3 regions of the Branchiibius cervicis genome follow, and region 1 is predicted to be linked to each of the others. Evidence: predicted binding sites of a transcription regulator. Region 1 holds the regulator's gene; each other region holds the start of a gene.
What was found. Region 1 encodes HrcA, which represses chaperone genes, less so after heat shock. Its sites were predicted from a motif close to TTNGCACTCGNNNNNNNCGAGTGCNAA; they were not measured.
Positions count from the first base shown of each region.

Region 2: the regulator HrcA is predicted to act here: its motif matches at 3,003-3,029, upstream of groES (co-chaperone GroES).
Region 3: the regulator HrcA is predicted to act here: its motif matches at 7,589-7,615, upstream of groL (chaperonin GroEL).

Region 1 covers NZ_JBHSWJ010000002.1:1,999,355-2,009,532, forward strand. Annotated here, with positions in the region: gene ACFQBT_RS10505 (16S rRNA (uracil(1498)-N(3))-methyltransferase) at 1-163, opposite strand, end outside; gene dnaJ (molecular chaperone DnaJ) at 168-1,295, opposite strand; gene hrcA (heat-inducible transcriptional repressor HrcA) at 1,301-2,320, opposite strand; partial or broken gene ACFQBT_RS10520 (DUF3097 family protein) at 2,431-3,290, shown strand; gene ACFQBT_RS10525 (NUDIX hydrolase) at 3,283-4,197, shown strand; gene nadA (quinolinate synthase NadA) at 4,489-5,469, shown strand; gene ACFQBT_RS10535 (L-aspartate oxidase) at 5,472-6,905, shown strand; gene nadC (carboxylating nicotinate-nucleotide diphosphorylase) at 6,902-7,804, shown strand; gene hemW (radical SAM family heme chaperone HemW) at 7,960-9,180, opposite strand; gene ACFQBT_RS10550 (hotdog fold domain-containing protein) at 9,180-9,674, opposite strand; gene trmB (tRNA (guanosine(46)-N7)-methyltransferase TrmB) at 9,671-10,178, opposite strand, start outside.
Region 2 covers NZ_JBHSWJ010000002.1:2,732,013-2,742,190, reverse strand. Annotated here, with positions in the region: gene ACFQBT_RS14235 (nucleoside hydrolase) at 1-763, shown strand, start outside; gene ACFQBT_RS14230 (ribokinase) at 760-1,581, shown strand; gene ACFQBT_RS14225 (TetR/AcrR family transcriptional regulator) at 1,587-2,180, opposite strand; gene ACFQBT_RS14220 (NAD(P)H-dependent oxidoreductase) at 2,277-2,816, shown strand; gene groES (co-chaperone GroES) at 3,181-3,474, shown strand; gene groL (chaperonin GroEL) at 3,561-5,174, shown strand; gene ACFQBT_RS14205 (sigma-70 family RNA polymerase sigma factor) at 5,622-6,017, shown strand; gene ACFQBT_RS14200 (hypothetical protein) at 6,014-6,892, shown strand; gene guaB (IMP dehydrogenase) at 6,955-8,457, shown strand; partial or broken gene ACFQBT_RS14190 (GuaB3 family IMP dehydrogenase-related protein) at 8,467-9,587, shown strand; gene ACFQBT_RS14185 (succinic semialdehyde dehydrogenase) at 9,874-10,178, shown strand, end outside.
Region 3 covers NZ_JBHSWJ010000002.1:3,059,473-3,069,650, reverse strand. Annotated here, with positions in the region: gene ACFQBT_RS15890 (enoyl-CoA hydratase-related protein) at 1-210, shown strand, start outside; gene ACFQBT_RS15885 (CaiB/BaiF CoA transferase family protein) at 207-1,316, shown strand; gene ACFQBT_RS15880 (acetyl-CoA C-acetyltransferase) at 1,313-2,524, shown strand; partial or broken gene ACFQBT_RS15875 (FAD-dependent oxidoreductase) at 2,618-3,960, shown strand; gene ACFQBT_RS15870 (3-hydroxyacyl-CoA dehydrogenase family protein) at 4,078-4,671, shown strand; gene ACFQBT_RS15865 (1-acyl-sn-glycerol-3-phosphate acyltransferase) at 4,781-5,920, opposite strand; gene ACFQBT_RS15860 (phosphatidate cytidylyltransferase) at 5,976-6,899, opposite strand; gene ACFQBT_RS15855 (CDP-alcohol phosphatidyltransferase family protein) at 6,896-7,498, opposite strand; gene groL (chaperonin GroEL) at 7,734-9,362, shown strand; gene ACFQBT_RS15845 (VOC family protein) at 9,542-9,964, opposite strand; gene ACFQBT_RS15840 (helix-turn-helix domain-containing protein) at 10,002-10,178, opposite strand, start outside.

The DNA.
Region 1 (10,178 bases):
CACCGCTCAGCACCAACCCGGCGCCGTCGGCGAGCTGGATCGGCTCACCGACCTTCAGGCGGCGGACGGTCGCCGCATGCCGGCCCTCATCGCCGGCGAGCAGCACCCGATCACCGACCCGGGCGCCGGCGAGATCGTCGGCGAAGAACAGCGGTGCGGTCACCGGACTACTTCCAGGCGTCCTTCAGCCTGCCGAACAGGCCCTTGTCGGCACGCTGGAAGACCGGCTCGGGGCGTTCCTCGTCGCGGACCTTGGCCAACTGCCGCAGCAGCTCCTCCTGCTCGGGATCCAGCTTGGTCGGCGTGCGCACGTTCAGGTGGACCATCAGGTCACCCCGGGTGGTCGTGCGCAGATGGGTGACCCCGAGACCGGCGAGCGTCACGACGTCGCCGGCCTGTGTGCCGGGTTTGACCGCGACGTCTCGCACGCCGTCCAGGGTGTCCAGGCTCAGCGTGGTGCCCAGCGCGGCGGCGGTCATCGGCAGGTTGACGCTGCAGTGCAGGTCGTCCCGGCGCCGTTCGAAGGTGGGGTGCTTGCTGACCCGGATCTCGACGTACAGGTCACCCGCCGGTCCGCCACCCGGCCCCACCTCACCGTGCCCGGCAAGCTGGATCCGGGTGCCGGTGTCGACTCCGGCCGGAACTTTGATCGAGATGGTCTTGCGGTCGCGGACGCGACCTTCGCCGGAGCAGTCGAAGCACGGGTCGGTGATGACCTCGCCGTACCCGCGACACGCCTGGCACGCGCGGGCGGTCATGACCTGGCCGAGGAACGTGCGCTGCACCTGCTGGACCTGGCCGGCGCCCTTGCAGACGTCGCAGGTACGCCGGCCGGTGCCCGGGCGCGAACCATCACCGTGACAGGTCTGGCAGACCACGGCGGTGTCGTAGGTCAGGTCCTCGGCGCCGCCGAAGACGGCGACCTTGAGGTCGATGTCCAACGGCAGCAGGGCATCCTGGCCGCGCTGAACCCGCGAGCGCGGCCCGGCGCCGCCGGCGGCGCCCGGCCCGCCGAAGAACGCGTCCATGACGTCGGAGAAGGAGAATCCGGCGCCGAACCCGGCCGGTCCGCCGCCGCCGGCCGCGAACGGATCGGCACCCATGTCGTAGGACTGGCGCTTCTCGGGATCGGACAGGACCTCGTAGGCCTGCGAGACCTTTTTGAACTGCTCGGCAGCTTCCTCACCCGGATTCACGTCCGGGTGCAGTTTGCGGGCCAGTCGCCGGTAGGCGCGCTTGATCTCCTCCGGCGAAGCGTCCCGGGAGACGCCCAGGTCGCCGTAGTAGTCGTTCACTGATGTCACTCCAGGATCTCTGAGACGTAACGGGCGACCGCACGGACGGCGGCCATCGTGGCGGGGTAGTCCATGCGCGTCGGTCCGACGACGCCCAGACCCCCGGTTTGGTAGGTGGTGCTGATCACCGAGGTGCTCTGCAGATCGGCCACGTCGTTCTCGGCGCCGATCCGGACCATCACGAGGTTGTCGGGGTCACCATCCAGGTGACCGAGCAGCTTCAACAGGATGACGTGCTGTTCGAGGGCTTCCAGGACCGGCGCCAGGGCGCGGACGTCGGTTGCGGACTTGGCCAGGTTGGCCCGGCCGGCCATGACGACCCGCTCGTCGCCGAGGATCTGCAGCGCGGAGGTCACCTCGGCCAGGATCTGACTGAGCATGCCTTGGTCGGCCTGGGGTAGTTGCTCGGCCAGTGGCACGGCGAGGTCCTTGATCGCGCTGACGGCGTCGGTGCGACGGCGCCCGACGACTGCCTCGTTCACCCGGGTGCGCAGCTGTGCCAGCAGGTCGGTCTCGTCACTCAGATCCGAGGGCACCGGCACCACGCGCTGCTCGACCCGCCCGGTGGACAGGATGAGCACGACCAGGAGCCGGTTGCCGGCCATCGGCACCAACTCGACGTGTCGCACGCTCGCCGAGGTCACCGACGGGTACTGCATGACGGCGACCTGGTTGGTCAGCGAGGCCAACAGGCGGGTACTGCGGTCGACGACATCGTCCAGGTCCACAGACTGGGCAAGGAAGGTCTGGATCGCGGACTTCTCCGCCCGGCTGAGCGGTTTGACGGTGCTGAGTCGGTCGACGAACAACCGGTAGCCGGCATCCGTCGGAATCCGGCCCGCCGAGGTGTGCGGCGCACTGATCAGCCCCTCATCCTCCAGCGCGGCCATGTCCCCGCGCACCGTCGCGGCACTCACTCCCAGCTGGTGTCGCTCCAGCAACGCTTTGGAGCCGACCGGTTCCGAAGTGGCCACGTAATCCTGGACGATGGCCCGCAGCACCTCCAGACGGCGTTCCTCGCTCACGGCATCCTCCTTCGCGCGTAGTTCGGTGACACTGGTGTTCGTTGGCACTCGTGTTGCTCGAGTGCCAAGTCTACGTCTGAAAAAGAGTGCGTTGCTCTACCGTTGCCGTCGTGACCTCTGATCGGTACGGCGCTGACGTGCTCTCCGGCGATTGGCGCGCCCACGGGCGCACCCGGTCGCGGGAGCAGACCGCTGACCCCGGGTTGGTGGTCGAGGACCTGGAGACCGGCTGGTGCGGCGCCGTCGTGCGGGTCGAGAAGGCCGGCGGCATGCATGTGGTGCATCTGGAGGACCGGCACGGTAAGACCCGCGCGTTCCGTCTCGGCCCGGGCTTCCTGGTCGAGGGACAGCCGGTGGTGCTGACCGCTCCGCGCGCGGCGGCGGCTCCCGCCCGCTCCTCGCGTACGGCGAGCGGTTCCGTGGCCGTCGACACCTCCGCCCGCGTCGCGGTGGGCTCCCGCATCTTCGTCGAAGGCCGCCATGACGCGGAGCTGGTGGAGAAGGTGTGGGGTGACGACCTGCGTGTCGAGGGGGTGGTCGTCGAGCTCCTGGAAGGAGTGGACCGTCTCGAGGAGGTGATCGCCGCCTTCTCCCCGGCCCCGGCCGGCGGATGGGCGTGCTGGTGGACCACCTGGTGAGCGGCAGCAAGGAGGATCGCCTCGTACGCGCGGCGCTCGCGGCGTACGGCGGCTCGGACGTCCTGGTCGTCGGTCACCCGTTCGTGGACGTCTGGCAGTCGGTCCGTCCGGAGCGTCTCGGGTGGTCGCGGTGGCCGGTGATTCCGCGCTCGGTGGAGTGGAAGAAAGGGGTCCTGGCCGAGCTCGGCTGGCCGAATTCGACCCAGGCCGATGTGGCGACGGGTTGGAAGAAGATCCTGGGCACGGTCCGCAGCTACGCCGACCTGGAGCCGGAACTGCTGGGTCGCGTCGAGGAACTCATCGATTTCGTCACCGACCCGGGTCATGGCTGAGGATCTGGCCGCCGGCATCCGCGCCGAACTGATCGCGGTGGTCATGGCGGTGACCGGAGGTGCGACGGGTTCGGTGGTCCCGCGGGTCCTGGCCGACGGTCGACCGCCCGCGCTGCCGTCCGGGCCGTTGCGCACGGACCACGACTCGCTCCAGCAAGGTGCCCGGGCGTTCGTCCGGGATCAGACCGGGGCAACACTGGGCTACGTCGAGCAGCTCTACACCTTCGCCGACCTGGGTCGCACCGACGACGCGGTACGCGAGATCTCGATCAGCTACCTGGGCCTGACGCGGGCCGACGACCGACACGACGGTTGGGCCAGCCTCTATGACCTGTTGCCCTGGGAGGACCGCCGGCATGTGGCGGACGACGCACCGGCCGACCGGTTGTCCCAGGAGATCCACACCGCGCTGGGCCGGTGGGCGGGCTCGGACCCGGCTCGCCAGGAGCGGGTCAGCTACCAGTTCGGACTCGAAGGTTCCGGTTGGCGCAGCGAGCTTGCCCTCCAGCGCTACGAGCTGCTGTGGGAAGCCGGGTTGGTTGCTGAATCTCCCTGCCGTACAGGCTCTTTGAGCCTCACGGGGCCAGCCATGAAAGGCGATCACCGGCGAATCCTGGCCACGGCCCTATCCCGGTTGCGTTCGCGGCTGCAATACCGCCCGCTGGTCTTCGAGCTGATGGATCCGGAGTTCACCCTCGGCCAGTTGCAGGAGGTCGTGGAGGCGCTGGGCGGCGTACGCGTACACAAACAGAACTTCCGGCGCGCGATCTCCGCCCAGGATCTGGTTGAACCCACGGGCGGATCGACCCGGTCCACCGGCGGCCGGCCCGCCGCGCTCTACCGGTTCCGGCGAGACGTCCTCACTGAGCGGGAGCAGGCCGGCACCAAACTGCCACTTCCCCGCTGAGCCCGCGGCCGTCGGACCCCGGCGCCCCCGGCCGCACCACGCCCACATCACCGGGACACTCGACCCACCCCCGGCGCCCCCGGCCCCTCCACGCCCACATCACCGGGACACTCGACCCACGCTCGGCGCCCCCGGCCGCACCACGCCCACATCACCGGGACACTCGACCCACCCCCGGCGCCCCCGGCCCCTCCACGCCCACCTCACCGGGACACTCGACCCACCCCCGCGATTCGCCACCCACCCGGCAGACCGTTATGCTCACTTGTAGCAAATGCTCGCAATGAGCACATGTCGCCAAGGAGGGCACAGATGTCGATCGCTACGTACGACAAGGTCCGCAGTCACATCCCGCCGGTCGAATGGGCCATGGTCGAGCCGGAGATCCGCTCGATCGAGGCACTCAAGCGTGAGCACGACGCGGTGATCCTGGCGCACAACTACATGACGCCGGAGGTATTCCACGGTGTCGCGGACATCGTCGGTGACTCCCTGGCCCTGGCTCGCGAGGCGCAGACCGTCGAGGCCGGCACCATCGTGCTGGCCGGCGTGCACTTCATGGCCGAGACCGCGAAGCTGCTCAACCCGGCCAAACGGGTGCTGCTGCCCGACCTGCGCTCCGGCTGCTCGCTGGCGGAATCCATCACTCCTGCAGATATCGCCGAGCTCCGACGCCAGCACCCGGGCGTCCCTGTCGTGACCTACGTCAACACCTCGGCCGCGGTCAAAGCCGCCAGCGACATCTGCTGCACCTCCGGTAACGCCGTCGAAGTCATCGAATCCCTGGGCGTCGACAAGGTCATCATGATCCCCGACCAGTACCTGGCCCGGAACATCGCGGCCCGCACAGGCGTCGAGGTCATCACCCATCCCGGCGCCTGCGAGGTCCACGAGCGCTTCACCCCGGCCGACATCCGCCACATCCGCGACGACTTCCCCGGCGTGACCGTCCTTGCTCACCCCGAGTGCCCGCCGCCGGTCGTCGCCGCTGCCGATTACGCCGGGTCGACTGCACAGATGCAGGACTTCCTGGTCCGCAATCAGCCCCGCCGGGTCGCTCTCATCACCGAGTGCTCGATGAGCGACAACGTCGCCGCCGACAACCCCGGGGTGGAGTTCGTGCGGCCGTGCAACCTGTGCCCGCACATGAAGCGCAACACGCTGACCGCCATCCGCCGCAGCCTGGAGCTGGGTCAGCACGAGATCACTCTCGACCCTGCGCTCGAGGCACCCGCGCGGCGGGCCATCGAGCGGATGCTGGAGGTGAAGTAACCATGGAACCTGTCGTCATCGTGGGCTCCGGCCTGGCCGGACTCACCGCCGCCTGGGCCCTGGCGCCCGCACCATGCATCCTGATCACCACCGGATGCCTCACCGGCGGCGCGGCTTCGATGTGGGCCCAGGGCGGCGTCGCCGCCGCCCTCGGCGCGGGCGACCGGCCCGAGCTGCACGCTCGCGACACCTTTGTCGCCGGCGCCCGCTATGGCGACCGGCAGGTGATCGACCGCATCACCTCTGCCGCGCCCGAGGTGGTGCGCGAATTAGCCCGGCTCGGAGTGCCATTCGATCGTACGCCGAGTGGTGACTTCGATCTGGCTCTCGAGGGCGGTCATGGCCGGCACCGCGTCGCCCACGCCGGTGATCACAGCGGTGCCACCATCACCTCGGTGATGTCCGCGCGCGTCGCCGGGCTGCCATCGGTGACCGTCCGCGAGTTCAGCACCGCGGTCGCCTTGACCACGTACGGCGGCCGGATCAGCGGCGTCGACGTCCGCGATGAGCACACCGGCATGGTGCAGCACCTGAGCACCGACCGGGTCGTCCTGGCCACCGGCGGCCTGGGCGGCCTGTTCGCCCACACCACCAACCCGGTCACCGCGACCGGCCGGGGTGTTGCCCTGGCCGCGCGCATCGGTGCCCGCACCGACGACCTGCACCTGGTTCAGTTCCATCCCACGGCCCTGGACGTCGGCGCCGATCCGATGCCGTTGCTCACCGAGGCACTACGCGGAGCCGGCGCCGCGCTGCTTGCTGACGGTCGCCGGTTCGTCGACGAGCTGCAGCCCCGCGACGTCGTCGCCGCCGCCGTCTGGGAGCAGTTGACCGCCGGACGGCGGGTCGTTCTCGACGCTCGCCATATCCACCAGCTCACAGAGCGATTCCCCTCCGTCACCGCACTCGCCGCCGGTCACGGTGTGGACATCCGCACGGACCTCCTGCCGGTGCGACCCGCGCTGCATTTCAGCATGGGTGGAATCACCACCGACGCCGATGCCCGCACCAGCCTCCCCGGCCTATGGGCCGTGGGTGAGTGCAGTCGCACCGGCCTACACGGCGCGAACCGGTTGGCGTCCAACTCCCTGCTGGAAGCGGTAGTGACCGGCAAAGCGGCCGCTGCCTCCGCCGCCACGTTCGACGACACGTGGCCGGCCTACGCCGGCGCTGACCCCGATTCCGTTGTGGCAGCGACCGATTCAACGGATGACCCGACCGTTCTTGCTATCGTGCGCGCGACCCTGGATACCCACTGCGGCGTACTGCGCGACGGCGAAGGACTGCAGCGGGCCATCGACGAACTGGCACCCTACGCGGCCACGAGCGACGCGGCGTACGTCGGGTGGTTGATCGCCCGGTCAGCCCTCGCGCATCCGGACAGTGCCGGGGCCCACCGTCGCACCGACGAGCCAGTGATGGCGGCGACCGCGTGAACGGGGAACTGTACCGAGTGGTTCGTACGGCGTTGGCCGAAGACCTCGGCCTGGTCGGTGACCTGACCAGCCAGGTGACGGTGCCAGCCGATGCCCATGGCACGGCGTACGTCGTGGCGCGCGAACCGGGGGTGCTGGCCGGAACAGCGGCGGGCGAGGCGACCTTCGCCGAGGTCGACCCGTCGGTCGTGGTCGACTGGCAGCTGCGGGACGGCGAGGCGTTCGAGGCAGGAGCCGTGATCGGGTCCTTCACCGGTAGCGCGCGATCCATCCTCACCGGTGAGCGGACTGCCCTCAACCTGCTCGGCCACCTGACCGGGATTGCCACGCGCACAGCGGGATTCGTGGGTCTGGTCGCCGGCACGAACGCTGTCATCGCCGATACCCGCAAGACGACACCCGGACTACGTGCCCTGGAGAAGGCCGCAGTCCTCGCCGGTGGCGGGGTCAACCACCGGTTCGGACTGCATGACGCGATCCTGGTGAAGGACAACCACATCGGCCTCGGCGGCGGCCTCGTCCCGGTGCTGAACCGGCTGGCTGACCACGCTTCGCACCTGGTGCGCGTCGAGGTCGAGGTCGACACCCTCGACCAGTTGGCGACGCTGTTGAAGTACGACGATCAGCGGCGCAGCGATGGCCGACCGCCGGTGGTGCACGCGGTCCTGCTGGACAACATGGGTCCGGACGAGCTGGCGCAGGGCGTGGCGATGGTGCGCGCCCATGCGGCACCGATCGTCGTGGAGGCATCCGGCGGCGTCCGGGAGGAGACGGTGCGCGGCTTGGCCGACGCCGGAGTCGATGTGATCTCGATCGGAGCATTGACCCACAGTGTGCGCTGCCTCGATCTCGGCCTCGACCTGCGTGACCTCGGCCCGGTCACAACGCCAGCGTCATGAACCGCACTGTTCGGATCCTGCCGGTAGGACCCGAACAGCCGGACGCTCGCTGAGACTGGCCTATCGGTGCAGGGCACGCGCGGGCAGCCGCGGATCGGTGAGGTCGGCATCGGTGATGGTGATCGCGCTCCGGTGCGGCATGGTGCCTCGCTGCGCTACCAGGCGAGCAATCGACGTACGACGGTATCGGCCAGCAAGCGACCCCTCAGGGTCAGGACCACCCGGCCGGGTCGCCGCAGCGCCGGCCCGGGCGCGACGAGGCCGTCGGAGATCAACTCGGCGACCGCGGAACGCGCCACTGGGTCAAGGGATTCCAGGGCAAGGCCGTCTACCCGGCGGATCCCGAGAAGAATCCGCTCATGTTCCTGCTGCTGCTCGTCCAGGAGTTCCCGACCTGCGCCCGGGCTGCGGCCGTCGGCCAGTGACGCGGCGTACCGCATGGGATGCTTGACGTTCCACCAGCGCACTCCGCCGATGTGGCTGTGCGCGCCGGGACCGATGCCCCACCAGTTCCCACCGGACCAGTAGGCCTCGTTGTGCCGGCACCGGGTGCCCGCGGACCGTGACCAGTTGCTGATCTCATACCAACCGAAACCAGCTGCGCTCAGGACTGATTCAGCGAGCTCGTATTTGTCGGCCTCATCGTCGCCGGTCGGCGTCGGCAACTCACCGCGGCGCACCTTGCGAGCCAACGCCGTCCCGTCTTCGACGGTCAACGCGTACGCACTGATGTGGTCGGGTTCGAGGTCGATGGCTGCGTCCAGACTGATCTGCCAATCCGCCAACGACTCTCCGGGTGTGCCGTAGATCAGGTCAACGCTGACCTGCAGCCCGGCGGCGCGCGCGGCGGCCACGGCGCGATCGACACCGGCCGGGTCGTGCGTGCGATCAAGGGTCGCCAACACGCGCGGTACCGCCGATTGCATACCCAGACTGACGCGGGTGAAGCCGCCGTCGGCCAGCTGCTGCAGGCTTTCCGGGGTGACCGAGTCGGGGTTCGCCTCCGTGGTCACTTCGACGTCGCCGGTCAGCCCGAATTCTTGCGCCACGCCGTCCAGCAGGCGCACCAGGTCACCCGATGCAAGCATCGTCGGCGTACCGCCGCCTACGAAAACCGTTGATACCGGGGGTGTTTCGCCAAGCACCCGGTGAGCCAGCCTGACCTCGGCCAGGGCCGAATCGGCGTACGACGAGATGGAAGCTCCCGGGCCCAGCTCGCCCAACGTGTAGGTGTTGAAGTCGCAGTACCCGCAACGCACCGAGCAGAAGGGGACGTGCAGGTAGACCCCGAAGCTCCGCTCAGCCAGATCGGCCAGAGCTTCGGCGGGTAGCGAACCGTCGGCCGGAACTGGCTCACCCTCGGGCAGAGTGGGCATCAGGCGGACTGGGCAACCTTCGCGGTCGCCTCTTTGATCTGCGACACGTAGACCGGGATGACGCCGCGCACCACCACGGTGCCGTCGTCGAGGGTAGCGGTGACCCGGACCGGCACGTCGAACGGCGGCTCGTGAGCCCAATCGGAGGGATCGGTCTCGGCGCAGCAGGTGACGTCGGCCGGTGTCTTCGTCAGGTACTCCAGCTCGATGCCGCGTGGCAACCAGCGCGCGCCGGCGGGAACGGTGGCTTCGGCCAGTAGCCCCATCGCTGCCTCCAGCCCGTTGGCGACCGCGATCGCGTGCACGGTGCCGATGTGGTTCTGCACCCGCCACCGCTTGCGGATGCGCACGACGGCCCGGTTCGGGCCCATCTGCTGGATCCAGGGCCGAACGGTGGAGAAGTACGGCGCCTTCACCATGTACGCCACCGAAAACATCTGACGGCCCAAGGGTTTGGTGGAGATCTTCCGATAGGCGTCGTAGACGACGGTCACTGGATGCTCCCCCGCGGGTTACGAAGGACATGGACGTCGCGGATGATCCGACCGGCTTGGAGACCCTTGCGCTCGAAGCGGGTCATCACCCGCCCCTCGAAACGCGGCGCAAAGCCACCGTGTGGGCCACGCGGATCGAACTCGGCGTCGCGCGGGTCGGCGAGCCGGCCAGCGTGCGGATTTCCGAACGCCGACTCGGCCTCGACCACATCCCGGATCTGCCAGGCGTAGTCAGCCCAATCGCTGGCCAACCGCCAGCTACCGCCGTCGGCCAGGGCGCGCGCGACCACGGCGGCGAACTGCGGCTGCACCAACCGCCGCTTGTGATGTTTGGTCTTGGGCCACGGATCCGGAAAGAACGTCCACACCTCCGCAACTCCGGCCGTCGGCAAGAAGTCGCGCACCGTAGGCAGAGCATCGGCGGTGAGCAGCCGCAGATTGCGCACACCGGCGTGCGCGGCCTTGGCAATCGTCTGGGCGATACCCGGGCGCCACACCTCGATC
Region 2 (10,178 bases), 730 kb from region 1:
CGTCCCGGTCGCCCGCGGCGCGGATCGGCCGCTGCTGGAGACACCGGTGGATGCCCGGCACGTGCACGGTGAGGACGGGATGGGCGATCTCGGGTGGCCGCCCGCCCAGCGCGGCTCCGACCCGCGGCACGCGGTGGAACTGCTGCGCGACACGCTGCTCGCCTCCGCCGAGCGGATCACGCTGATCCCGCTGGCGCCGATGACCAACATCGCGCTGTTGCTGCGCACCTACCCGCAGGTCGCGGGCAAGATCGAACGCATCGTCTTCATGGGCGGCGCGGCCGATGTCGGAAACGCCACCGCCTCAGCGGAATTCAACGTCTTCCACGATCCCGAGGCGGCGGCGATCGTCCTGGCCGCGACGGCTGAGCTGGGAGTGCCGGTGACGATGTACGGGCTCGACGTGTTCTACGCACCGGTGGTCACCCGGGCCGAAGCGGCCGCCCTGACCGGCTCGGACGCGGCCCGGCTGGGCGGCGCGCTGATCACCTTCCAGTGCGATCGCTTCCACCGCGACGAGGCCACTATCGGCGATGCCGGGGCCGTCTGCGCGGTCATCGATCCGGGTGGGCTCACCACCCAGGAACGGCCGATGCGGGTGGAGTTGGGCGGCTCGTGGTCGCGCGGGCGCACCATTGTCGATCGGCGCGACTGGGATGGCGACATGAGCCACGATCCGCATGGGCCGGCGCCGCGCATCGACGTCGCGCTGGCGGTCGACGCCATCCGATACGCCAACCTGTGGCAGGAGACGCTGCGATGACCGTCTACGTGCTCGGCGCACTCAACGTCGACCTGGTGACCCGCGTGCCCCACCACCCCGCACCCGGGGAGACCATCCTGGGCCGCTCGGACGGCCGCTTCGCGGGTGGCAAGGGAGGCAACCAGGCCATGGCGGCCCGTCGCGCGGGTGCCGAGGTCGTCATGGTGGGCTGTGTGGGCGACGACGAGCTGGGCTGGGCTTACATCTCCCGCCTGCAGGACGCGGGGATCGACGCCGACCAGGTCGACGCCACGACGGCCGGGCCCACCGGCACCGCGTTGATCACCGTGTCCGACGACGGTGAGAACTCCATCATCGTCATCCCGGGGGCGAACGAAAGCGCCTCGGTGCCAGCGGGCTTCGTGAGCGGCGAGGTGCTCCTGGCGTCGCTGGAAGTGCCGTTGTCCGTTGTGGCGGAGACAGCCCGGGCCGCCCACGAGGCCGGCGTGCGGGTGGTGCTGAACCTCGCGCCGTACGCCGATCTGCCGGCTGACGTGATCGCCCTGGCCGATCCTGTGATCGTCAACGAGACCGAGGCGGCGCAGTTGACCGATGCCGGTCTGCGGCCGGCGTCGGTGGTCACGACGCTGGGGTCGCAGGGTGCCACCTGGACCCGAGGCTCAGGTGAGGTGGCGCGGGAGCCGGGGATCGCCGTACGCCGAGTGGTCGACTCCACGGGCGCCGGCGACGCGTTCTGTGGTGCCCTTGCTGCCGCCTTGGCCGGCGGTCTCGGTGATGCGGATGCGTTGCGCGAGGCCAACGCCGCTGGTGCGCAGGCGGTTTCGTGGCAGGGCGCCCAACCGGACGGCGCCATCTGACAGGGTCAGGTCAGGAGGCGGTCGACCAGGTCGGTCCAGGCGGCCAGGATCCGGTCGCGATCAATGCCCTCGAGGCGGACCTGCTGCTCGAGGATGCGGCGGTCCAGCGGAGCGATCAGCGCAACGGCCAACAGGGGCAGATCACCGCGAGCGCCCGCAGCTCGCAGCAGATAGCGCACATGGGTCGCGACGAAGCTGTCCATCGCGAACGAGCGCTCCACGGCATCGCCGGCCGCCGCGATCAACTCCGCGCCGGCCAGATTGAGCTCGATCAACGATGCTCCGAAGGCGACCAGTCGTTCCCGAGGCGGTGCGCCCGGGCCCAACGGCGGCTCGCCGGACAACACGCGCTCCTGCCAGGCGCGGGCGTGCTCGTTCAGCAATGCGCCCATCACGCCCTCCCGGGAGCCGAAGCGCCGGAAGACGGTGCCCTTGCCGACACCGGCCTCGCAGGCCAGGCGGTCCATGGTCAGGGCGTCGGCTCCCTCGGCCGCCACCAGGCGGCGCGCCGCGCACAGGAGTGCTTCTCGGTTGCGTGCGGCGTCGGCGCGCTCGGTGGGCAGGCCGAAGGCGATCGGAAGCGGCGGGGGCTGTGACATGACGTGGATCACTTTACGATGCAGCGGAATTGACAAAGCGGACCGCGGTCCGTTTAATCGACAGCGTACCCCACCACAGACTTCTGAGGAGAATCCATGACTACCGTTGCCGTCCTCGTCGGCAGCCTGCGCGCTGAATCCGTCAACCGCCGCCTGGCCGAGACCCTGCGCGACAACGCGCCCGAGGGCGTGGAGCTAGTGATCGTCGACGGCCTGGCCGATCTGCCGTTCTACAACGAGGAGATCGACAACGCATCGCAGGTGCCGGCCTCCGCGGTGGCGCTGCGGGACAAGGTGGCCGCTGCCGACCGCGTGCTGGCGGTCACCCCCGAATACAACGGCACCATGCCGGCCGTGCTCAACAACGCGATCGACTGGCTGTCGCGTCCCTACGGTGCCGGAGCCATCGTGGGCAAGCCCTTCACCGTGATCGGCGCGACCCCGACGCCGTTCGGCGGCAAGTGGTCGCATGCCGACGCCGCGCGCTCGGCCAGGATCGCCGGCGCGCACGTGCTGGAGGACGCCATCGTGTCGCAGACGGCCATCGACGTCGACGTCTTCGGCGCCGAGGTGCAGGACAAGTTCGCTGCGGCGTTGCTGGCCCTGGTGGAAGCGGAAGCGCCCGCGGCAGCCTGAGGAAGGTAGCCCCGACCGCGACGCATGGCCCGCGCGATTCTGAGGAGTGCGTCGGTTCTGAGGTTGCTTGCCGCGTGCAGCGGCCTCAGAACCCGCGATCTCCTCAAAATCGGCGCCGGACCGAAGGTGCCCCTGAGCCCGAGGTGGGTTGCGCGCGGGGGTTCGCTCTCGGCGTACGGGAAAGGGTTGGCACTCGGCTTGCATGAGTGCCAGCGCCCGCCTAGATTCAGAGTTAGCACTCCGCCTCGGACAGTGCTAACGGCAGACCAGGGTCGACCCCCGCGACGGCGGCCCCGCGAAACCGGCGGAAACTACGGGGCGGACGCACCCTCCAACGCAACGAATCGAAGAGGAAGGTCCCACCGTGTCGGTGAACATCAAGCCGCTCGAAGACCGCATCGTGGTCAAGTCGGTCGAGGCCGAGCAGACCACCGCGTCCGGTCTGGTCATCCCGGACACCGCCAAGGAGAAGCCCCAGGAGGGCGAAGTCCTGGCGATCGGCCCCGGCCGCATCGACGACAAGGGCCAGCGCGTCCCGCTGGACGTCGCCGTGGGTGACAAGGTCATCTACTCCAAGTACGGCGGCACCGAGGTCAAGTACGGCGGCGAGGAGCTGTTGATCCTGTCCGCGCGCGACGTCCTCGCGGTTGTCGGCTGACGAACCTCACACGCAGCGCCCCGGCTCGTGCGCCCATGTTCGGGCCCACGGGACCGGGGCGCCTGTGTTGACGAAAGGAATCTGTAATGGCAAAGACGCTTGAATTCAACGACGAGGCTCGCAAGTCCCTGGAGCGCGGAGTCGACGCCCTGGCCAACACGGTCAAGGTCACGCTCGGCCCCAAGGGCCGCAACGTCGTGATCGACAAGAAGTGGGGCGCCCCCACCATCACCAACGACGGCGTGACCATCGCCCGTGAGGTCGAGCTCGAGGACCCCTACGAGAACCTCGGCGCGCAGCTGGCCAAGGAAGTGGCCACCAAGACCAACGACGTGGCCGGTGACGGTACGACGACCGCGACCGTCCTCGCGCAGGCCATGGTCAAGGAGGGCTTGCGCAACGTCGCCGCGGGTGCGGCCCCCGCCGGCCTCAAGCGAGGTATCGACAAGGCCGTCTCCGCGGTCAACGACCGCCTGCTGGCCAACGCCCGTGAGGTCGACGGTCGTGACGAAGTCGCCTCTGTCGCAGGGCTTTCCGCTCAGGACGACACGATCGGCGGCCTGATCGCCGACGCGTTCGACAAGGTCGGCAAGGACGGTGTCATCACCATCGAGGAGTCGGCCACGGCCACCACCGAGCTGGACTTCACCGAGGGCATGCAGTTCGACAAGGGCTACATCAGCGCCTACTTCGTGACCGACGCCGAGCGCATGGAGGCCGTCCTGGAGGACGCCTACATCCTGATCAACCAGGGCAAGATCTCGGCCATCGCCGACGTGCTGCCGCTGCTGGAGAAGGTCGCCCAGTCCGGCAAGCCGCTGGTCGTCATCGCCGAGGACGTCGACGGTGAGGCCCTGTCCACGCTGGTCGTCAACAAGATCCGCGGCATCTTCAACGTGGTCGCGGTCAAGGCACCGGGCTTCGGTGACCGGCGCAAGGCGATGCTGCAGGACATCGCGATCCTCACCGGCGGCCAGGTCGTCGCCGAGGAGGTCGGCCTGAAGCTGGACCAGGTCGGTCTGGAGGTGCTGGGTCAGGCCCGTCGCGTGGTAGTCACCAAGGACAACACCACGATCATCGACGGTCAGGGTGCGGCCGAGGACGTCACCGGCCGCGTGGCCGAGCTGAAGTCCGAGATCGAGCGCACCGACTCCGACTGGGACCGCGAGAAGCTGCAGGAGCGGCTGGCCAAGCTTGCCGGCGGGGTCTGCGTGATCAAGGTCGGCGCGCACACCGAGGTGGAGCTGAAGGAGAAGAAGCACCGCATCGAGGACGCCGTCTCCGCGACCCGCGCCGCGATCGAGGAAGGCATTGTCGCCGGTGGCGGGTCCGCTCTGGTCCACGCCGCCGCCGCGCTGCAGAACCTTGCGCTCGAGGGCGACGAGGCCACCGGTGCCTCCATCGTGGCCAAGGCCGTCGTCGAGCCGTTGCGCTGGATCGCCGAGAACGCCGGCCTCGAGGGCTACGTCGCCGTCTCCAAGGTGGGCGAACTGCCCGTCGGCAGCGGCCTGAACGCCGCCACCGGTGAGTACGGCGATCTGGTCGGTGCCGGTGTGATCGACCCCGTCAAGGTGACCCGGTCCGCGCTGTTGAACGCGGCCTCCATCGCCTCGATGGTGCTGACCACTGACACGCTGGTCGTCGACAAGCCCGAAGAGGAAGAGGCTGAGGCCGGTCACGGTCACGGCCACGGCCACTAGTAGGTCAACGTCTGCGGCGCCCGTCACTGCTTCGGCAGTGGCGGGCGCATCTCGTGAAGGGGTATACACAAGAAATCGTGCGGACTTGCTCAGGCAGGGGTCCGCATGCCTATGGTTGAAGGGTTGAGCATTCAACAGAAGCCAACGAACCCGTCGGTGAGGAGTGGTGCAGTGAGCCTCGGCCCGCTACGCAAACCACGTCTGACCGGCGACGTTGCCGCAGAATCCAACCCCACTTCCGTAACACTTCCGCCCGCTGGCGCGATATCACCGGAGAACGCGCAGACCCCCTGCGTGATCTAGTGACGCAGTCCCGGCACGGCGATGACGTCGCGACCAACGATTTGATGGCCGCTGTCCACCAGCTGTCGCTGCGTTACGCACGTGCGCGGCTGGGCAGGTACGCAGCGGCCACTGACGTAGCGGCGGACGTCGCGCAGGAGGTGTGTGGCCGTGCTGATGGCATTGCCCCGGTACACCGACCGCGGCCTGCCCTTCGAAGCGTTCGTCTACCGCATCGCCGCCAACAAGGTGGCCGATGTACGCCGCGGCGCCATGAAGGACCCGATCCCGACCGAGGAGTTCCCGGCCGTCGAGGATCTGGCGCCGGGCCCCGAGGAACGCGCCATCAGCGCCGATGAGGCTGTCCGGGTCTGGGACCTGCTGGCCACGCTGCCCGAGCAGCAGCGCGAAATCCTCACCCTGCGGGTCGCCGTCGGGATGACCGCTGAGCAGACCGCCAGTTCCCTCGGGATGACTGCGGTCGCGGTCCGGGTCGCCCAGCACCGCGCGCTGGCCAAGTTGCGCGAGACGCTGCTGAAGCAACAGGAGGCGGATCAGTGACGCCCTCCTTCGACCAGATCCACGAGGACGACCAGCTCCTGGACGCCCTCGGCGCTCGCAACCGGGTCCGCGGCGACGAGCTGACAGGGCTGCTATCGTCCTGGACCACCGAGATCGACAACCCGACGGCGTTGCCGCGGGCCGGTCGGCACGCCCGGCACTCCCGCGCGCTGCGGATCGGCCTGACGACCACCGTCGTGCTCGGCACGCTGTCCGTCGGCGGTGTCGCCGCTGCGGTCACCGGGACCAAACTGCCCGTCCTGCACCAGTTGGGTCAGGTCACCCAGGGCTTCTGGGGTGAGTCCGGTGCGCCCGCCGTGGTCGGACCGCCGCCGTCGTCCGCTCCGCCGCGCTCGACCGATCCCTCGACGCCGTGGACGGTCGACCCCACCCGCACCTCGGGTACGTCGCGCGACGACTCGACCCGTGACCTCGCGACGCACGTCCCCTCCCTGGTGCCGCCGAGCATCCACACCCACCTGCCCGGTGTACCGGTGAGTGCTCCCCGGCCCCGTGCGGCAGCGCCGTCCGCGGCCAGTACCGCCCAGCCGACGCCGAGTTCGACCACGACGACGCCGTCCAGCAAGCCCACGTCGACCGGCAAGCCCACGCCGACCGGCACGTCCACTTCCTCGGGTACGCCGACCCGCACGGCCCCGGTCTTCGGGACCGTCTCGCCGAGCCCGACCAGTTCGTCGTCCAGCGACCCGGACGAGCCGACCGCGACCCCGAAGCTGACGCCGTCGTCGAGCACCAGCGGTACGCCGTCGACGACCGGTTCGCCGCCGGCGACCGGCTCGTCGACGCCGTCCGGTTCCAGCAGCACGTCCGTCTTCAGTACCTCCTCGTCGAGCGCCGCCAACACGTCCCGCTGACCCGGCCAGGCGCCATCCGGTTGTGACCCGGAGCACTCCCGTGATCGCCGTACGATTGGGTAATGGAGATTCCCGACCACTTCGGCCAGTTGGGCCTCACCTACGACGACGTCCTGCTGCTGCCGGGTGAAACGGACGTCATCCCGAGCGAGGTCGACACCACCGCCCAGTTGACCCGCGAACTCACGCTGAAGGTGCCGTTGGTGTCCGCCGCCATGGACACGGTGACCGAGTCACGGATGGCGATCGCGATGGCGCGCCAGGGCGGTATCGGTGTCCTGCACCGCAACCTGTCGATCCAGGACCAGGCCGAGCAGGTCGACCTGGTCAAGCGTACGCAGACCGGCATCATCTCCAACCCGGTCACCATCGGCCCGGACGCGACGCTGGAGGAGCTCGACGAGACGTGCGGGCGCTACCGCGTCTCCGGTCTGCCGGTCGTCGACGTCGACAACAAACTGATCGGCATCATCACCAACCGCGACCTGCGGTTCACCCCGCTGGCGGAGTGGGCCACCACCAAGGTCAACGAGATGATGACGCCGATGCCGCTGATCACCGGTCACTCCGGGATCAGCCGCGACGAGGCAACGGCCCTGCTGCGCAAACACAAGCGCGAGCGCCTGCCGCTGATCGACGACGAAGGTCACCTCACCGGCCTGATCACCGTCAAGGACTTCGTGAAGTCCGAGCAGTTCCCCGACGCCAGCAAGGACAGCCAGGGCCGGTTGCTGGTCGCCGCCGCGGTCGGGTACTTCGGTGACGCGTGGGAACGCGCGACGACGCTGGTCGATGCCGGTGTCGACATCATCGTCCCCGACGTCGCCAACGGCCATGCGCGGCTGATGCTGGACATGATCCGCAAGCTCAAATCGGACCCCGCGACCCGCCACGTGCAGGTCATCGGCGGCAACGTCGCGACCCGCGAAGGTGCCCAGGCGCTGGTCGACGCCGGGGTGGACGCGGTCAAGGTCGGCGTCGGGCCGGGCTCGATCTGCACCACCCGCGTCGTGGCCGGGGTCGGGGTCCCGCAGGTCACCGCGATCTACGAAGCCGCTCAGGCCTGCAAGCCCGCCGGCGTGCCGGTCATCGGTGACGGCGGTCTGCAGTACTCCGGAGACATCGCCAAGGCACTCGTCGCCGGCGCATCGACCGTCATGGTGGGCTCGTTGCTCGCGGGCTGCGAGGAGTCGCCCGGCGACCTGATCCTGATCCAGGGCAAGCAGTTCAAGACCTACCGCGGCATGGGGTCGTTGGGGGCAATGGCCTCCCGCGGCAAGAAGTCCTTCTCCAAGGACCGCTACTTCCAGGCCGATGTGACCAGCGACGACGAGATCATCCCGGAGGGGATCGAGGGCCGGGTGCCCTACCGCGGACCCCTGGGGGCCGTCGTACGCCAACTCGTCGGCGGTCTGCACCAGTCGATGTTCTACGTCGGTGCCCGCACGCTGCCGGAGTTGCAGTCGCGCGGGCGGTTCGTGCGGATCACCTCGGCCGGTCTGAAGGAGTCCCACCCGCACGACGTGCAGGGCATCGTCGAGGCCCCGAACTACTGGGCCGGATAACCTCGTCCTGTGACTGAGATCGAGATCGGCCGCGGCAAGCGCGGACGGCGCGCCTTTTCCTTCGACGACATTGCGGTGGTGCCTTCGCGGCGGACCCGGGACCCGGAGGAGGTGTCGCTGGGCTGGCAGATCGACGCCTACCACTTCGACCTGCCGGTCATGGCCGCCCCGATGGACTCGGTCATGTCACCGGCGTCCGCCATCGAGTTCGGACGTCTCGGCGGTCTGCCGGTGCTCGACCTCGAGGGTCTGTGGACCAGGTACGAGCGTCCGAAGCCGCTGCTGGAGGAGATCGCCCAGCTGCCGCCCGGCGACGCCCTGCCCCGGATGCGGGAGATCTACTCCGAGCCGATCCGCCCTGACCTGATCGCCCTGCGCCTGAAGGAGATTCGCGACTCGGGCTGCACCGTGGCCGGTGCCCTCTCACCTCAGCGCACCCAGGAGCACTGGAAGACCGTGGTCGACGCGGGCGTGGATCTGTTCGTGATCCGCGGTACGACGGTCAGCGCCGAGCACGTGTCCGGCAACTCCGAGCCGCTGAACCTCAAGCGCTTCATCTACGAGCTCGACGTCCCGGTCATCGTGGGCGGGGTGGCCACCTACACGGCGGCCCTGCACCTGATGCGGACCGGCGCGGCGGGTGTGCTGGTCGGCTTCGGCGGGGAGCGGCGCACACGACGCGGCGGACCCTGGGCATCCATGCACCGATGGCTTCCGCGATTGCCGACGTTGCCGGCGCACGCCGGGACTACATGGACGAGACCGGCGGTCGCTACGTGCACGTCATCGCCGACGGCGGGATGGGCTTGTCCGGCGACGTGGTCAAGGCGATCGCCTGCGGTGCGGACGCCGTGATGCTGGGTGCCGCGCTGGCCCGGTCCTCCTCGGCTCCCGGAGCCGGCTACCACTGGGGCTCGGAGGCGCACCACGCGCAACTGCCGCGCGGGGAGAAGGTCTACGTCGGCACGATGGGCACCCTGGAGCAGATCCTGAACGGTCCGGGCCAGTCCGCCGACGGTACGACGAACATCACCGGTGCGCTGCGCCGCGCCATGGCGACGACCGGGTACACCGAGCTCAAGGAATTCCAGCGCGTCGAGGTCGTGGTCGCGCCGTACCAGCGGTCCTGACGCCGGCTGAGGCCGGAGTTGTCGACGGAGCGCAGCGGAGTCGGCGGCGGAGGTCGAGGACAAGGAAGGGCCGCGATAGGTGCGGTCCTGACGCCGGCTGAGGCCGGAGTTGTCGACGGAGCGCAGCGGAGTCGGCGGCGGAGGTCGAGGACAAGGAAGGGCCGCGATAGGTGCGGTCCTGAGGTCTTCCGGGCGCCATCTTTTCCGAGCGTCGCGGGGACTGCCGGGTGAGTTTTCTGCGGGTGTAGTACCGCTGGGTGACCCACGTCACTTACTATTCCGTAACATGACCGAGACTCTGCAGGACTCCGTCGCCTCGACGAACACGGTCGCGACCGACCGAACCAGCCGACCGCCGTACGCCGTTGCGCCCCATCTCGCGCCCCGGCTGGCGCGTCGCGTCCTCAGCTCGCCGGGGGCCGAGTCGATCGAATGCGTCACCCCGTTCACCGGCGGGGTGCTGGCCACCCTGCCGGGCAGCACCGTCGAGGACGTGGAAGTCGCCTACAAGACGGCGCGCAAGGCTCAGCGCAAGTGGGCGGCCACGCCGGTGCGGGACCGGGCCCGGTTCCTGCTGAAGCTGCACGATCT
Region 3 (10,178 bases), 1.1 Mb from region 1:
ATCGGGAAGCTCGCGACCGGCCCCGCCGCGGCGTACGCCGAGACCAAGCGGGCGATCAACGCTGCCACCCTCGACCAGCTGGACGGCGCGCTCGAGCGGGAAGCGACCGCCCAGGTTCGCCTGCTGGGCTCGAACGATTTCGCCGAGGGGGTCGCCGCGTTCTACGACAAGCGGTCCGCCGTCTTCCGCGACCAGCCACCGGTCGAGTGAGCGGGCCGCTCGCGGACGTCCGCGTCATCGAACTGGCCGCCATCGGCCCGGCCCCGTTCGCGGGGATGCTGCTGGCCGACCTGGGCGCCGAGGTGATCCGGATCGATCGGCCGTCACCGGATCCGGGATACGAGGCGATGCACTCCGTGCTCAACCGGGGCCGCCGCCGGATGACCCTGGACCTGAAGAGCGCCGAAGGTGTCTCGGCCGTACGCCGATTGGCCCGGACCGCCGACATCCTCACCGAAGGCTTCCGGCCGGGTGTCGCCGAGCGCCTCGGGATCGGCCCGCAGGACTTGCTGACGGAGAATCCGGCGCTGGTCTACGGCCGCATGACCGGCTGGGGGCAGGACGGTCCGCTGGCCACGACCGCCGGGCACGACATCGGCTACATCGCGTTGTCCGGGGCGCTCGCGCCGTTGGTCGGTGGCGACGGCGTGCCGGTCCCCCCGCTGAACATGCTGGGCGACTTCGGTGGCGGCGGAATGCTGCTGGCGGTCGGTGTGCTGGCGGCATTGCAGCACGCGCGTACAACGGGCGAGGGCCAGGTGGTCGACGCTGCCATCGTCGACGGTGCCGCGTTGCTCACCGCGATGCACCAGGCGATGCGGGCGATCGGTGCCTGGTCAGCCCCGCCCGGGCACAACCTCTTCGACGGCGGCGCGCCCTACTACGGGGTCTTCCGTACCCGGGACGACAAGTTCCTGTCGGTTGGAGCCATCGAACCGCAGTTCTACCGGCTTCTGCTGGACGGTCTCGGTCTGGACGATGTCGACCCCGCGACCCAGAACGACCCGTCCACATGGCCGCTACTGCGCACCCGCGTCGCCGGACGGATCGCCGAGCGCACCCGCGACGAGTGGATGGCCGTCTTCGGCGGGACCGACGCCTGCGTGGCGCCGGTCCTGGAGCCGGGTGAGGTGCTGGAGGATGCCCACCTGGCCAGCCGATCGACGTACGTCGAGCAGGACGGCGTGCAGCATCCCGCCCCCGCGCCCCGATTCTCCGCAACCCCCACGGAACTACGTTCCGCCGGTGGGGAAGATGAGACAGAGAAGATCCTGGCCGAAATCGGCTGGGTGGCCACAGAAGAGGAAAAGTCATGAGCGAAGCCCTCATCTACGAGGCGATCCGCACCCCGCGCGGGCGCGGCAAAACAAACGGCTCGCTGCACGAGATCAAACCGGTGAAGCTGGTGACCGGTCTGATCGACGAGCTGCGCCGCCGGATGCCGGACCTGGACGTGAACGTCATCGACGACCTCATCCTGGGAGTGGTCAGCCCGATCGGCGACCAGGGCGCGGACATCGCCAAGACGGCCGCCCTCAAAGCCGGATTGCCCTACACCACAGCGGGATTCCAGCTCAACCGGTTCTGCGCCAGTGGCCTGGAGGCGGTCAACATCGCCGCCGAGAAGATCCGCTCGGGATGGTATGACATGGTCTGGGCCGGGGGCGTCGAGTCGATGTCCCGGGTACCGATGGGGTCTGACGGCGGCGCGTGGGCGCAGGACCCGGAGACGGCGCTTGCGACCGGTTTCGTGCCGCAGGGCATCGGCGCCGACCTGATCGCGACCATCGAGGGATTCAGCCGCACCGATGTCGATACCTACGCGGTCGAGAGTCAGGAGCGCGCGGGCAAGGCCATTGCCAACGGATTGTTCGACCGGTCGGTCGTACCGGTGCGTGACAACGCCGGACTGGTGGTTCTGGAGAAGGACGAATTCCCGCGGCCGGGTACGACGGTCGAGTCCCTTGCGGGCCTGAAACCATCCTTCGCACAACTGGGTTCGCAGGCAGGCTTCGATGACGTCGCCCTCACGAAGTACCACTGGGTGCCGCAGATCGACCACGTGCACCACGCGGGCAACTCCTCCGGCATCGTCGACGGCGCTTCGCTGGTCGCGATCGGCACGCAGGAAGTGGGCTCGCGCTTCGGGCTGACGCCGCGGGCGCGCGTCGTTGCCACGGCCGTGTCCGGAGCGGACCCGACCATCATGCTGACCGGCCCTGCACCGGCGGCCCGCAAGGCGCTGGCCCGGGCCGGGATGACGGCCGCCGACATCGACCTCTACGAGATCAACGAGGCGTTCGCGGCGGTGCCGCTGCGATTCATGCGGGACCTGGACATCCCGCACGACAAGGTCAACGTCAACGGCGGCGCCATCGCGCTCGGCCATCCGCTGGGTGCGACCGGGGCGATGATCCTGGGCACGCTGCTGGACGAGTTGGAACGCCGGGACCTGCGCACCGGGCTCGCGACGCTGTGCGTGGGCGGCGGTATGGGCATCGCGACGATCATCGAAAGGGTCTGAACCACAGTGACTTCCGAAGCAGTGCGTTACGAACGCGACGAGAACGACGTCGTCACGCTGATCCTGGACGACCCGAGCGGGTCGGCGAACGTGATGAACCAGGCCTACCGCGAGTCCATGCATCGCGCCGTACGCCGGCTGGTCGAGGAGCGCGACCAACTCGCGGGGGTGATCATCACCAGCGCGAAGAAGACCTTCTTCGCCGGCGGTGACCTCACGATGCTGTCGCAGATCACCCCGGAAACCGCCGGGGTCGCCTTCGAGTCGGCGCAGGCGATCAAAGCCGACCTCCGCCAGCTGGAGACGCTCGGCCTGCCCGTGGTCGCCGTACTCAACGGGACGGCACTGGGCGGCGGGCTGGAGATCGCCCTGGCCTGTCATCACCGCATCGCGGTCGAGGGCCGTGGCACGGTCTTCGGGCTGCCCGAGGTGACCCTCGGGCTGCTGCCCGGCGGCGGCGGCGTGTCCCGCACGGTACGAATGTTCGGCATCGCGAACGCTCTGACCAACGTCCTGCTGGAGGGCAAGTCGTTCCCGCCGGCCAAGGCCCTCAAACTCGGCCTGGTCGATGAGGTCGTCGGCTCGGTCGACGAGGGGCTGCGTGCGGCCCGGACCTGGATCGCGGAGCATCCGGACGCTGTACAGCCCTGGGACGACAAGGGGTACCGGATGCCGGGCGGTTTCCCGCGGCAGATCGCCGACCAGTTGGCGGTGTTTCCGGCGGTCCTGGTCAAGCAGCTCAAAGGGGCGCCCTACCCGGCGCCGCGAGCGATCCTCTCAGCCGCGGTCGAGGGCGCCCAGGTCGACTTCGACACGGCGACTCGCATCGAGAGCCGCTACCTGGTGGAACTGGCCAGTGGGGCGATCACCAAGAACATGATCAAGGCGTTCTTCTTCGACCTGCAGACGATCAAGAAGGGCGGCTCGCGTCCGACGGGCATCGAGCGCACCTCGGTCTCGAAGGTCGTCGTGCTCGGCGCGGGAATGATGGGCGCCGGAATTGCCTACCAGCTGGCCAAATCCGGGATCGACGTCGTGCTGAAGGACGTATCGGTGGAGGCTGCTTCGACCGGCAAGGGCTACTCGCAGGGACTGGTCAGCAAGGCCGTCAGCCGGGGCCGGATGACCCAGGAGGCGGCCGAGGCGCTGCTGGCGCGGATCACGCCGACCGCGTCGCCGCAGGATGCTGCGGGTTGCGACGCCGTCATCGAGGCAGTTTTCGAATCGCCGGAGTTGAAGCAGCAGGTCTTCGCGGAGATCGCGCCCTTCATCGCCGCCGACGCGCTGCTGTGCTCCAACACCTCGACGTTGCCGATCACGTTGTTGGCCGAGGAGTCGACCGTCCGGCGGACTTCATCGGACTGCACTTCTTCTCTCCGGTCGACAAGATGCCGCTGGTGGAGATCATCCGCGGTGAGCAGACCTCGGATGCGACACTGGCCCGCGCCTTCGACCTGACGCTGGCGATCAAGAAGACCCCGATCGTGGTGCACGACTCGCGCGGCTTCTTCACCAGCCGGGTCATCGGGACCTTCGTCAACGAGGGTCTGGCCATGCTGGCCGAGGGCGTCAGCCCGGTGTCATTGGAACGCGCTGCGACACAGGCGGGTTACCCGGTCGGCCCGTTGCAGCTGTCCGACGAGCTGAACCTGGAACTGATGGCGAAGATCGCCGACGCGACTGCGGCTGCGGCGGGCGACGACTACGAGGAGCACCCCGGCACGGGGGTCGTGCGAACCATGCTCGCGCAGGGACGGTCGGGCAAGAAGGCGGGCGCCGGCTTCTACGACTACGCCGACGGTCGTCGTACCTCGTTGTGGTCGGGGTTGGCCACGACGTTCCCGGAGACCGACCCGATCCCGTTCGAGGACGTGCAGGAGCGGATGCTCTTCGTGGAGGCGCTGGAGAGCGTCAAATGCGTCCAGGAAGGCGTGCTCACCGCGGTGGCCGACGCCAACATCGGCTCCATCATGGGCATCGGCTTCCCGGCCTGGACCGGGGGAGTGCTGCAGTACATCAACGGGTACGAGCACGGGGTGAAGGGTTTCATCGCGCGCGCCGGGCAGCTGCAGGACAGGTACGGCGACCGGTTCGCGGTGCCGTCCCTGCTGCAGGAGATGGCCGACAAGGACGAGACCTTCGTCTGATCCGACGCGGCGGTCAGCACCAGACACGCCTGACCTTGTTCGCGGGCTTCATGACTCGCAGTCATGAAGCCCGCGAACTGCGGCCAGCGGTCTCGGCTCGTCGTCCGGCTCAGGACCAGGCGCGGACGATCTGGCGGATCGCCACGGTGAAGCCGACGCCCGTCGCCGCGAGGTACTGCCCGTAGAGCCGGCGTAACCACGGACTGAGGAAGGTGGCCGCGCCGTACACGCCGACGGCGATCGCACCCAACCGGGCGCCGCGCTCCACCGCGACCCAGCCGGCGAAGGGAACCAGCTCGAGCCGTAGTTCGCCGGCGGTGCGGGCGTACACCTTGACCGGGACTCCGTTCAGAGCCTGGTGCAGAATGCCTCGAGAACCCTCGCTGGCCAGGTGGCCCGCCGCGGTCCGCCACATCCGCGGCGTCGTCCAGGGTGCAGGGAAAGTGCGACCGTGCCGGGCCGCGACAGCAGTGACCAGGACTCCGGTCAGGGAGCCGGCGATCAGCGCGCCGGAGAACTTCGGGATCCGGGCTGGCTCCGCAGCAGCGAAGAAGACCAGGGACATCTCCGCCATCACCGGCCAACTGATCGCTTCGGCGAAACCCCAGCCGCCGGCCAGCAACAGCCCCCAGCGGCTGTCCACCAGTGCGTGCACGCCACGCCAGGTCCGGGAGGTCTTCGCCGCGGCCGGGCCCTGCCCCAGCAGGGCCGTCACGCGGGTGCGCAGTTGCTCCGGGGTGGGCTCGTGCAGCGGCGGTGCGATCCGCAGCTCCATCCGGCCCGGTCGGAAACGGCCCCGTTTGGGTAGCACGTCGCCGGTGCCGAGCAACGCGACCGGGATGACGTCGACCTCCAGGTCGCGGGCCAATCGTGAAGCGCCGGAGGCGAATTCGCTGACAGTTCCGTCAGTGCTGCGGGTGCCCTCGGGGTAGAGCACCACCGTCCGGCCATCGTCGATGGCACCCCGGGCAGCCTGCAAGAGCCCGGCGTACGCGCCGCGTTCGTGGCGACGTACGGGCAGCGCTCCGGCCAGCCCGGACACCAACAGGCGGCGCCACCACACGTCGAACCAGTAGTCGGCCGCCGCGGCGAAGACCGGTTTGCCCGAGGGCGGTAGACCGGCCATCAACACGGCGGTGTCGGCGTGCGATGAGTGGTTGGCGACCAGCAACCGTCCTCGTCCGTCCGGGCTGGGCGGCAGGTCGCCGGTCACCGACAAGCCGCCGGCCAGCGCGCACACCCCTGCCACAGCCCGCGGCGCAACAGACTCGGCAGATGCGGACGATCACTGGCCCTTGGGAACCTCACGCCAGCACCGCCGCGAGCGGGAGCACCAACAGCAGGGAGTCGATGCGGTCCAGGAGGCCGCCGAAGCCGGGCAGCCAGTCGCCGGCGTCCTTCACCCCGGCCTGTCGTTTGAACATCGACTCCAGCAGGTCGCCCAGCACACCACCGAAGGCGACCGCGATGACCAGGCCGACCGAGATGGTGCCCAGGAGGGTCAGCACGATCACGGCGCCGAGCACCGCGCCGACCAGGCCGCCGACGGTTTTGTTCGGGCTCAGCGGCGACAAGGGCCGCGCACCCCAGGCGAACCGTTTGAAGCCCTTGCCGCCGCACCACGCCGCCACGTCCGTGGCAGCGGCGGCGAAACAGACCAGGAAGGCGTTCTCCCACAGGATCACCAGGTGCGCCAGTGACCAGGCGATCCAGACGGTGCCGAACCCGGTGAAGGCGGTCCGTCGCACCCCGTCGGTCAGGTCGCCCTCGAAGATCGACGGCAGCGCGCACAACAGCACGACCAAAGGCACCAGTGCGAGGTAGGACGGTCGCAGCCACGCCAGCAACGGGTAGGCGACGGCGCACCCGAGCAGGATCAGCCGTTCGGGGCGCGGCAACACGATCATTCGGGCGTACTCGGCGCTGGCGATCACCGCCAGCACGATCGCCAGCGCCGCCGTCGTGCCCTTGCCGAGCCAGATGGGGATGCCGACGACCGGCAGGATCAGCACCCAGGTGAGCCACTTCTGCCGCAGTTCCTGCTTGCCCGAGGCCAGTACCGCGGCCCCGGCGATGGCCAGGATCGCGACGGTGACGATCAGGAAGAACACGCCACGACCGCCGAGATGGACCGAGAAAGGGCCCGCGTCGACGTCGATCCGCAGCGAGCTTCGGTCCAGGTGCAGCAACTCGACGTACCGGTCGGTCAGTGCGCTGGGCAGATTCATCCGGCGACCGCCAGCTCACGGTGGGTCGCGGTCAGCCGGGCGATCGCCGTACCCAACGAGCCCACCACGATCAGCCCCGCCCAGAAGGTGAGGGCGCCGGGGAAGGCGGTGGCGAGTACGGCGACCAGGCACCTCTCCGTCTTGCCGAACGGTCCGCCGTTGCGGCGGGCGGCACCGGCTCCGGCGGCGGCGAGGGACGCGAACGTCGGCAGGCTTGCGGCCAGGGCAGCCACCAGCACGTAACCGACCTGGGCACTGGACCACCCGTCGTACGTGCGAGCAGCCAGCGCGGTCAGTCCGGCGAACATCAGCAGGTCGCTGACCCGGTCGCCGATCTCGTTGAGCACGAAACCCCACGGCCGGCTGACGCCGCGGGCCCGGGCGACGGCACCGTCCAGGTTGGCTCCGGCCAGGCGCACCGCGAGCGCGATCAGCGCGACCCACCACCAGCCGCGCCAGATGACCACGGCGGCGATGGCGGCACCGAGCACTCCGATCGCGGTGAAGACGTCGGGGGAGATGCCGCGGCGCACGGCCGCGTCGGTGATGCCCCTCAGGCGGCGTGCGTACCACGGCTTGAGCGCATAGAGACCTTGCACGGGACCCCTTCCCTGTGACGTTCGTTCATCCAAGCACGATTGAGGGGTCGGATCGTTTGCACTCACAGGCCGAGAGTGCCAATAATGGCGTTAGCACTCTCGTCCTGAGAGTGACAAAAGTGGCCGTCCGGCGAGAGCCGCGCCCGGTGAATGACGTGAGTTCATCGGCCCGGTTCGTCCGTCGCGGGCGTCGTGCGGCCAGCCCGTAACGCGACGTGTGGGAGGACTACCGCACATGGCTAAGTTGATTGCTTTCGATGAAGAGGCGCGCCGCGGCCTCGAGCGGGGTATGAACACCCTCGCCGACGCCGTCAAGGTGACGCTGGGCCCGAAGGGCCGCAACGTGGTGCTCGAGAAGAAGTGGGGCGCCCCCACGATCACCAACGATGGTGTGTCCATCGCCAAGGAGATCGAGCTCGACGAGCCGTACGAGAAGATCGGCGCCGAGCTGGTCAAGGAAGTTGCCAAGAAGACTGACGACGTCGCCGGTGACGGTACGACGACCGCCACCGTCCTGGCCCAGGCCATGGTCCGCGAGGGGCTGCGCAACGTGGCCGCCGGGGCGAACCCGATGGCGCTGAAGCGCGGTATCGAAAGCGCGGTTGCTGGTGTCAGCTCGGCGCTGCTGGACCACGCCAAGGAGATCGAGACCAAGGAGCAGATCGCTGCGACCGCGTCCATCTCCGCTGCTGACCCGCAGATCGGTGAGCTGATCGCCGAGGCCATGGACAAGGTCGGCAAGGAAGGTGTCATCACCGTCGAGGAGAGCAACACCTTCGGCCTGGAGCTGGAGCTCACCGAGGGTATGCGCTTCGACAAGGGCTACATCTCCGGTTACTTCGTCACCGACACCGAGCGTATGGAGACGGTCCTGGAGGACCCCTACATCCTCATCGTCAACTCCAAGATCAGCACCGTGAAGGACCTGCTGCCGCTGCTGGAGAAGGTCATGCAGTCCGGCAAGCCGCTGGTCATCATCGCCGAGGACGTCGACGGCGAGGCCCTGTCCACGCTGGTCGTCAACAAGATCCGCGGCACGTTCAAGTCGGTCGCCGTCAAGGCGCCGGGCTTCGGTGACCGTCGCAAGGCCATGCTGCAGGACATCGCGATCCTGACCGGTGGCCAGGTCATCTCCGAAGAGGTCGGCCTCAAGCTGGAGACCGCCGAGCTGGAGCTGCTGGGCCGCGCGCGCAAGGTCGTCGTCACCAAGGACGAGACCACTGTCGTCGAGGGTGCCGGTGACGCTTCGCAGATCGCCGGCCGGGTCAACCAGATCCGCGCCGAGATCGAGAACAGCGACTCCGACTACGACCGCGAGAAGCTGCAGGAGCGCCTGGCCAAGCTGGCCGGTGGTGTCGCCGTCATCAAGGCGGGTGCCGCGACCGAGGTCGAGCTGAAGGAGCGCAAGCACCGCATCGAGGACGCCGTCCGCAACGCGAAGGCTGCCGTCGAAGAGGGCATCGTCGCCGGTGGTGGCGTGGCTCTGCTGCAGGCGACGGACGTCGCGTTCGCCGACCTGAAGCTGGAAGGTGACGAGGCGACCGGTGCCAACATCGTGCGCGTCGCTGCTGAGGCTCCGCTGAAGCAGATCGCCCTGAACGCCGGTCTCGAGCCGGGTGTCGTGGTGGAGAAGGTCCGCAACCTGCCCGCCGGTGAAGGCCTGAACGCCGCGACCGGTGAGTACGTCAACATGGTCGAGTCCGGCATCATCGACCCGGCCAAGGTGACCCGCTCCGCACTGCAGAACGCCGCGTCGATCGCCGCGCTGTTCCTGACCACCGAGGCTGTCATCGCTGACAAGCCCGAGAAGGCGGCTGCTCCGGCGGGCGACCCGACCGGTGGCATGGGGGACATGGGTTTCTAGGTCCGTACGACCGAGGGTGAAGCGAAGGTTGTCGACGAGGCGCTAGCCGAGTCGACGGCCGGAGTCGGAACCCGACGGAGTAGGACAACGGGCTCAGTCCGGGCCCGCGCGATCCCACCTGCACGAAGCGAAGGCCGCTCTCCCACGGGAGGGCGGCCTTCGCCGTACGTGGACGGGACTTAGCGCATGGTGATCTGGGCGAGTCGGACCATGTTGCCGGAGGGGTCGCGGAAGCCGCAGTCGATGCCGTACGGGCGCTCCTCCGGCTTCTCGTAGAACTCGACGCCCTTGGCGGACAGGGTGTCGTAATCGCGGCGCACATCGTCGGTGACCAGGAAGACGGCGCCGATCAACCCGGAGGACATGGCCTTCTCGACCAGGTCGTGCTGCTCCTCGGTGAACACGGGCGCGCCGGGGATCGGCATGAGCACGATCTCGATGTCCGGCTGGTCCTTGGGGCCGACGGTGAGCCAACGGAATCCGGGCATCTCGGGGAAGGTCCAGTCTGAGCGTAGTTCGAAGCCGATCTTGTCGGTCCAGAAGTCCAGGGCGATCTCCTGGTCGTGGACCCAGACATTGATGGTGGAGATGGTGATGCTCACGCGGGTGCCTCCTATAGCGGGTTCGGTGCGACCGACGCTACGAGGTGGGGGTGGCCGGGTCTTCTCGAAACGTGCGCAGTTGGGGCCGCGTTTCACGGCGTACGACGCAGCCGGGGATCGCGAACGCCGGGTGCGCAGCGAACTGCGTGCGGTACTGCGTCGGTGTCTGCCCGTACATCCGTTTGAAACTGGTGGTGAAGCTGCCGACAGAGGT